Regions from separate parts of the Streptomyces sp. NPDC001920 genome, predicted to be linked through region 1. Evidence: riboswitches for the same ligand, from Rfam matches in the RefSeq annotation. Region 1 holds a riboswitch; the other holds the start of a gene.

Region 1 (4,172 bases):
GATTTGAAGCAGCTTCTCGGTTCGGGACCCTACCCCATGCTTTAAATTTGAAGCAATGGGTTTGTCGTGTACGTCACGGGCGCGGCGAACGCCTCAGGGGCACGACCTGCCGGAGCGCCGCCGCCAGGGCACCTCGTCCGCGGTGGCGTGCGCGCCGTCCCCGGTGAAGCCCGCGCCGATCGCCGTGAAGATCTCCTCCAGCTGTCCGACCTGCGCAGGTGTCAGCCGGTCGAAGAGCAGCGACCGCACGGTCTCCACATGGCCGGGTGCCGCCTGCTCCAGCGTTCGCATGCCCTGTTCCGTGAGGGTCGCGATGCTGCCGCGCTTGTCCCAGCCGCAGTCCTCGCGCCGCACCAGCCCGTCCTTCTCCAGCCGGGAGACGGCATACGTGAGCCGGCTGCGTGTGATCTTCAGCCGTTCCGCGAGGTCGGTCATGCGCAGCCGGCGCTCCGGCGCCTCGGACAGGGTGGCGAGGATGGAGTAATACAGGTGGGGCATGCCGGCTTCCTGCTGGAGTTGCCGGTCCAGCGCGTCCTCCACGAGCGCGGCGGCGGCGATGTACGCGCGCCAGGCGCGCTGCTCCTGGGGAGTGAGCCAGCGAGTCGTCATGCCCCCAGTGTAAGTTTGTTTCAAACTTGAACCAAGAACGTGAACCAAGACCGTGAACCACGACCGAGTTCGCCGAGCGGAGAGCGCGCCGATGCCCTCGTACCCCTACGTCCTGCTGTCCGCCGCCGTCTCACTGGACGGGTACCTCGACGACACCACGGCCGAGCGGCTGCTCCTGTCCGGTCCGGCCGACTTCGACCGGGTCGACGAGGTCCGGGCCTCCGTGGACGCGATCCTCGTCGGCGCCGGCACCATCCGGGCGGACAACCCGCGGCTGCTGGTGTACTCGGCCGAGCGGCGGGCCGCGCGGGTGGCGGCGGGCAAGCCGGAGTATCCGCTGAAGGTCACGGTCAGCGCGTCCGGAGAGCTGGATCCGACGGCGAACTTCTGGCACACGGGCGGCGAGAAGGTCGTCTACACGACGGAGAAGGGCGCCGAGCGGCTGCGGCGGGCCCCGGTCGCGGCGGACGTGGTCGCGCTGGGCGCGGAGCTGGACTGGCGGGACCTGCTGACGCATCTGCGTGAGGTGCGCGGCGTGGAGCGGCTGATGGTGGAGGGCGGCGGACTCATCCACACCCAGCTGCTCCAGCAAGGGCTGGCCGACGAGGTGCAGCTGGTGCTGGCGCCGCTGTTCGTGGGCGACCCGAAGGCGCCACGGCTGTTCGGGCCGGGCGGGTACCAGGGCGGGCGGCTGCGGCTGCTGGAGACCCGTCGGATCGAGGACGTCGTGCTGATGCGCTACGAGCCGACGGCGCCCGGCGTCGGCGCGCTGCCCGCCGCCGCGGACCGGCACTGGCTGGCGCTCGCGTGCGACCTCGCGGCGCAGTGCCCGCCGTCGCGCACGGCGTTCAGCGTGGGCGCCGTGGTGGTGGCCGCCGACGGGACCGAGCTGGCGCGCGGCCACTCCCGGGAGGCCGGCGACCCGGTGGTGCATGCGGAGGAGGCGGCCCTCGCGAAGATCGGCGCCGACGATCCGAGACTGGCGGACGCGACGGTGTACACCAGCCTGGAGCCCTGCACGCGGCGGGCGTCCCGCCCGCTGCCCTGCGCGCGGCTGATCCTCGACGCGGGAGTGCGGCGGGTGGTGACGGCCTGGCGGGAGCCGGACACGTTCGTGATGGGGGCCGACGGAAGCGGGGCGCTGGCGGAGCAGGGGGTGGACGTCGTGGTCCTGCCCGAGTTCGAGGAGCGGGCCAAGGCGCCGAACGGGCACCTGCTGCCATGAAAAGGCCGGTGGGAGCCTGCCGCCGGAAAGCCGTGTGCGTCCGGTCCCGCGGATGGCGTACTATGGAGTCATCGCCGCGGGGTGGAGCAGCTCGGTAGCTCGCTGGGCTCATAACCCAGAGGTCGCAGGTTCAAATCCTGTCCCCGCTACTGATGGCTCAGGGCCGGAACTGATTCAGTTCCGGCCCTGAGTGTGTTCGGGCCCGCTTTTTCTCTGCTTTCGCCGCCGTGACGACCCTTGAGTGTTGTCACCAACGGTGACCGGGCGACCGCCCTCCGCATCACAACTGACACACCGTCAGTACCTGTGTGGCTGCGGAGCCTTGGTCAACTCGCCCGTTTTGGGGGGCTCATGACCTGTAAGTCCGCCCGAAATTCGTTAACGATCAAGTAGAACAGCTTGGAATCCGTACCCCGCGTCTATTAACGTTCGATAACGCAGCGCGGTCGTCCCAGCCGTCACAAGAGGCGGCTCCGTGCGCACGCGCCGAATCCTGTACCCCGTACGGGAACCGGGGAACCACCACCCTGGGGTGAATCGCGCTGAAGCCGCCGTGGAGTCACGGCCGGTATACGCGCGTAGGAGACCTTCCTGCTCCGAACCCGTCAGCTAACCCGGTAGGCGAGAAGGAAGGAAAGGAGCACGCCCACGTGGCGTCCAACAGGCCTGCTACGCAAGCCCCGTTCGTGCCGAGTCAGCGCACCGACGACACCTTCGGCTACGACCGCTACCGCACTGACGAGGGCCCGTTCGAGGAGTGGAACCCCACCGCGGAATCCATTCGCCCCGTACGCGGCAGGCATCGCGTCGCCAAGCAGCGCGGCGGGGGACTCGCCCGCAGCTCCACGGTTCTCGGCGTCGGCGTCATAGCCGCCGTCGGCGCGGGCGGCATGGCCACCGCGCAGACGGGCAAGCCGCCGGTCGCCATCAGCATGCCGGACCTGCCCCTCATCTCCGACGACGACTCCCCGGCCGCCGACACCGGCACCGCGCTGAGCACCATGGGCGCGACCACCGAGGAGACCACCCAGGGCACCGGCGACGCCGGTGAGGCGCTGCGGGCCCGGATCATCGCCCAGGTCGAGCAGCAGCAGGACCAGATCGAGAGCAAGGCTGCCGCCGAAGCGGTCGCCGCCGCCGAGAAGGAAGCCGCCGCCGCGGCCGCCAAGGCGGAGAAGGAGGCGGAGGCCAAGGCCGCCGCCGCCAAGGCCAAGGCCGAGGAGGAGGCCCGCAAGAAGGCCGAGGCCGAGCGCCTCGCCGAGCTGGCCAAGCAGTACGCGCTGCCGACCTCCTCGTACACCGTCACCTCGACCTTCGGGCAGGCCGGCCCCTACTGGTCCTCCGGCTACCACACGGGCCTCGACTTCGCCGCCCCCTCCGGCACCCTGATCAAGGCGGTGCACACCGGCACCATCACCTTCGCAGGCTGGGACGGTTCCTACGGCTACAAGACGGTCCTCACCCTGGAGGACGGCACCGAGATCTGGTACGCCCACCAGTCCTCGATCAGCGTGAGCGTCGGCCAGAAGGTCAACACGGGCGACGTCATCGGCCGCGTGGGCGCCACCGGCAACGTGACCGGCGCCCACCTCCACCTGGAGGTCCACCCCGACGGCAGCGGGAGCGGCATCGACCCGATGGCCTGGCTGCGCGGAAAGGGCCTGACGGTCTGACACCCGGCCGCTGCGAGGCGGCACTCGGGACACCCCACGACTCATCCCCGGCGGCCCTGACGACGACCCCCCGACGTCAGGGCCGCCGGTCCGTGCGCCGGTGCGCCGGACCGGCGGCGAGGGCCGGGCCCACGGGAACGTCGCCGCCCCGGAATGGTCCACTCCCTCGTGGCGGTTGAGGTGAAGCATGACTTCACTGCGCACACTCGGCTCCACCGACCTGCGGGTCTTCCCCCTCTGCCTCGGCGGCAACGTCTTCGGCTGGACGGCCGACGAGGCCCAGTCCTTCGCCGTGCTCGACGCCTACACGGCGGCGGGCGGCAACTTCGTCGACACCGCCGACTCGTACTCCGCGTGGGTCCAGGGCAACGGGGGCGGCGAGTCCGAGACCATCATCGGCTCATGGCTGAAGGCGCGCGGCAACCGGGACGACGTCGTGATCGCCACCAAGGTCAGCCAGCACCCCGACTTCCAGGGCCTGAGCGCGGCCACCATCAAGGCCGCCGCCGACGCCTCCCTGCGCCGCCTCGGCACCGATCACATCGACCTGTACTACACCCATTTCGACAAGCCCGAAGTGCCGGTCGAGGAGATCATCGGCGCCCTGGACGACCTGGTGAAGGCGGGCAAGGTCCGGTACATCGCCGCGTCCAACATCTCCGCCG
Region 2 (4,172 bases), on a different contig from region 1:
ACCGCCGACGACCTTGTAGGGCAGGCCGACCCGGATGAAGACCTCTTCGAAGACACGGGACTGGGCGTTCGTCCGGTAGAAGACGGCGACATCGCCGGCCTTCGCGTGGCCCGCGTCCGTCAGTCGGTCTATCTCCTCGGCGACGAACTGCGCCTCGTCGTGCTCGGTGTCCGCGACATAGCCGGTGATGCGCGCGCCCGCGCCCGCGTTGGTCCACAGGTTCTTCGGGCGGCGGGATTCGTTGCGCTCGATGACCGCGTTGGCGGCGCTGAGGATCGTCTGCGTCGACCGGTAGTTCTGTTCGAGCAGGATGGTCGTCGCGTCCGGGTAGTCCTCCTCGAACTGGAGGATGTTGCGGATCGTCGCGCCTCGGAAGGCGTAGATCGACTGGTCGGCGTCGCCCACCACGCACAGCTCGGCGGGCGGGATGTCGAACTCGCCGGGCGGCACGTCGACGGGGTGTTCGCGGGTGCCGACGAGTTCGCGCACGAGGGCGTACTGGGCGTGGTTGGTGTCCTGGTACTCGTCGACGAGGACGTGCCGGAAGCGGCGGCGGTAGTGCTCGGCGACGTCCGGGAAGGCGCGCAGCAGGTTGACCGTCGTCATGATCAGGTCGTCGAAATCGAGGGCGTTCGCCTCGCGCAGCCGCGACTGGTAGAGGGCGTAGGCCTGGGCGAGGGTCTTCTCGAAGCCGTCGGTGGCCTGCGCGGCGAAGTCCTCCTCGTCGATCAGCTCGTTCTTCAGATTGCTGATCTTGGCGCTGAAGGACTTGGGCGGGAACCGCTTGGGATCGAGATCCAGATCCCGGCAGACGAGCGCCATCAGCCGCTTGCTGTCGGCGGCGTCGTAGATCGAGAAGGACGAGGTGAACCCGAGCTTCTTGCTCTCTCGCCGCAGGATGCGCACGCACGCGCTGTGGAAGGTCATCACCCACATCGCGTTCGCCCGTGGGCCGACGAGCTGCTCGACGCGCTCCTTCATCTCGCCCGCGGCCTTGTTGGTGAAGGTGATCGCGAGGATCTGCCCCGGATGCACGTTCCGCTCGGCCAGCAGATGGGCGATGCGGTGCGTGAGCACCCGGGTCTTGCCGGAGCCGGCACCGGCCACGATGAGCAGCGGGGTGTCGGAGTGGACGACGGCGGCACGCTGGTTCTCGTTCAGCCCCTCCAGGAGCGCGGCCGCGTCGAGCGCCGGGCGTGGAGCACCGTCGCGGTAGTAGGCGTCCCGGTCCGGCGGCACGTCGAACTTCCCGCCGAACAGATCGTCCGGAACCGGCTCCGGAGCATGATCGTCCTCGGGCGGTGGCGGGTGTTCTTCCTCATGGGCCCGCGGGGCCTGGAGGTCCGCCAGGAAGCTGTCGTCAAAGAGGCTGCTCATCGCTCTCCGAGTCTAGGGCGCCCCACTGACAGCCCGCCCCCGCCCTGAGAACATCGCCGGATTCCGCACCCGGAGCCCGCCCAGGCCCGCACTCCAGGCACTCTCCACCACGACTCCCTCACGCTCTGCGACCAGTACCCACTCGCCGTAAGCGGTCGCACTCCTCAACCGACACCGGCCACCCGAATCCACGGCCGACGACCACACGATCGAGCTACCCGACCACGGCGAGGACCACGACGGACGAGAACCGGACATAGAACCAGAAGAGGACCGGACGAGAACCGGGAATGCGGCGGGAAGCCACGACGGAGAACCCGACCAGAAAGAGACAGACATCACTTCTCTCCCCGAACCTGAACAACTCCCCACAACCACCCACCGATCGACCCTCGACCAGGCCCACCTGACTCAAGGTCACGAAAATGTATCGGGCATATCGAACATCAACCTTCACAGGGGCCACACGAGTTGGCTACCGTGCCCGGCAGGCCGTACGACCCCCTCCGGCGAACGTCGCCGGGCCGCGCGGCCTCCGTCGAGTCCGGCGTGCCACCGCGCAGCCGGAGCCGGGGACCCACCTAAATTGGGGTGAATCGGCCACATCCCGTACAGGGAAGGCCGTAGGGCAACCCTTCCGAACCACCCGCCCGAACCCGACAGCTAACTCGGTAGGCGGAACATGGAAGGAGTCGCCTCCCTTGGCGTCGCACCGCAAGTCGCGTCCCGCTGGTACGCGCGTAGCAGGCATACGGACCCCCGCCCTCGCCACGGCGGCCCTCACCTCCGTGGCCCTGCTGTCCCAGTCGGCCAACGCGAGCCCCTCGACGGACGACAAGCCGAGCCTCGAAGAGGTCGAGAAGAAGGTCGACGACCTCTACCGCCAGGCGGAGTCGGCCACCGAGAAGTACAACGCGGCCAAGGAGAAGACCTCCAAGCAGCGCAAGCGCGTCAGCGCCCTCCTCGACGACGTCGCCAAGCGCACCCAGAAGCTCAACGAGGCGCGCGAGGAGCTGGGACGCAACGCAGCCGCCCAGTACCGCACCGGAGCCGCCGCCCCCGACACGGCGACCTTCCTCCTGGCGGACACCCCGCAGGACTACTTCGACCAGTCCCAGCTGATGGACCGTATGACCGGCCGTCAGAAGGAGGCGGTCGACGAGTACTTCACCCAGCAGTCGGCGACGATGAAGAAGCGCCGGGAGGCCACCCGGAGCCTTGAGACGCTCACCGAGTCGCAGAACGACCTGCAGGCCGCCAAGACCACCGTTCAGAGGAAGCTCTCCGACGCGCGCGAACTCCTCTCCAAGCTGACGGCCGAGGAGAAGGCCCGCCTCGCCGCGATCGAGAAGCGCAAGCAGGAAGAGGCGGCGCGCAAGGCCGCGGAACTGGCCCGGCAGCAGGCGGAGGCCGAGCGTCAGCGCCAGGAGGCCGCCCAGCAGCAGGAGGCCGCCCAGCAGGGCAGCGAGTCGGCGGACTCGGGCGCCTCGGAGGCACCGGCGCCCGACTCCTCGTACGCCACCAAGGCCGAGAAAGCCCTGGCCTTCGCCCGCGCCCAGATAGGCAAGCCGTACGTCTGGGGAGCCACCGGCCCCGACTCCTACGACTGCTCCGGCCTCACCCAGGCCGCCTGGAAGGCCGCGGGCGTGGACATCCCGCGCGTCACCTACGACCAGGTCGAGGCCGGCACCACGGTCCCCCTCTCCAGCGCCCAGCCCGGCGACCTGGTCTTCTTCTACGACGACGTCACCCACGTGGGCATCTACATCGGCAACGGCATGATGATCCACGCCCCCAAGCCCGGCACGTACGTCCGCGAGGAGTCGATCTACTACGACGGCGAGTCGTCGATCCACAGCGTGGTCCGCCCCGCCTGACGCCAGCCCGCGCGGAGAGGGCGAGGGCGCCGCCAGCCCTCTCCGTGGCCGCCGCCGTGGACGTCCCGCGGCTCAAGGCACCGGCGAGGTCCTGCACTGTGGACCTCCGTGGCGGCGTGGCCGGCGGTCGCGGTGCGGTCCTACGCCGAGGTCATGTCCACAGAACGGCGATGAAGACGTTCGCCACGGTCAGCAGCCCCACCAGTGCGAACAGGCGCTTGTCGACCTTCTCCTCGTCCCGCTTCACATAGACCAGCCCGAGGATCACGATCAGCAGCGCCAGCTTCACGCCGATCTTGATGTTGTCGACGGACTGGTCGTCCGCCTGATTGAGGCCGACGAGGATCACCCCGGTGACCAGCATGGTCAGCGCGCCGTGCAGCATCGCGGGCACGAACCGGGCGGCACCTTGGCCCATCGCCTTCATCTGGGTGAGGAAACCACCGAGCAGCGCGGCGATACCGATGATGTGCAGGCCGACGAAGAGGTGGATGAGTACGTCCATGGAGCCGGAGCCTAATCAGCGCCGCGAAACCACCCCACACCGCCCCACTCACTCCTCCGCCCTCGCCCATCCGACCTGACTCGCCCCCCCTCACTCACCGTCACCGCCGAGTGGCCCCCTCAGCGTCCGCCGCTCGCTCCCGCCTCCTGGAGCGCGCATATATGCGCCCCATAGCACCCCATCACCCCCACCGTTCCCGGAACCGCCACATCGGTCAGCACCCCATGCGAACCCGACGCCGCCGTCCCGGAATCACGCTCACTTACGGTCACCACCGGTCCGCTCCCGGCACTTCCGTACAACGCGTTACCGAACCGTCACAGTGAGGTTTAACGTCCTTCACCAGGTGACCGGCTCCCCACCGCCGCCCGGGCCAGGGGCGGCAGTCGGACACCACCGCCGAGAAAGTCCGG

What was found. A riboswitch is a leader RNA that binds a small molecule or an ion and turns the genes downstream of it on or off. The one in region 1 is predicted to bind cyclic di-AMP.
Region 2: linked by a shared signal. The riboswitch ahead of ACWCPI_RS06905 (NlpC/P60 family protein) and the one ahead of ACWCPI_RS11550 (M23 family metallopeptidase) in region 1 are both predicted to bind cyclic di-AMP.

The regions. Positions count from the first base shown of each region.
Region 1 covers NZ_JBSFEP010000006.1:18,333-22,504, reverse strand. The annotation lists gene ACWCPI_RS11565 (MarR family winged helix-turn-helix transcriptional regulator) at 94-609, opposite strand; gene ACWCPI_RS11560 (dihydrofolate reductase family protein) at 701-1,834, shown strand; tRNA gene ACWCPI_RS11555 (tRNA-Met) at 1,910-1,983, shown strand; cyclic di-AMP (ydaO/yuaA leader) riboswitch at 2,309-2,473, shown strand; gene ACWCPI_RS11550 (M23 family metallopeptidase) at 2,485-3,507, shown strand; gene ACWCPI_RS11545 (aldo/keto reductase) at 3,695-4,172, shown strand, end outside.
Region 2 covers NZ_JBSFEP010000003.1:348,475-352,646, reverse strand. The annotation lists gene pcrA (DNA helicase PcrA) at 1-1,377, opposite strand, end outside; cyclic di-AMP (ydaO/yuaA leader) riboswitch at 1,918-2,070, shown strand; gene ACWCPI_RS06905 (NlpC/P60 family protein) at 2,079-3,254, shown strand; gene ACWCPI_RS06900 (hypothetical protein) at 3,406-3,759, opposite strand.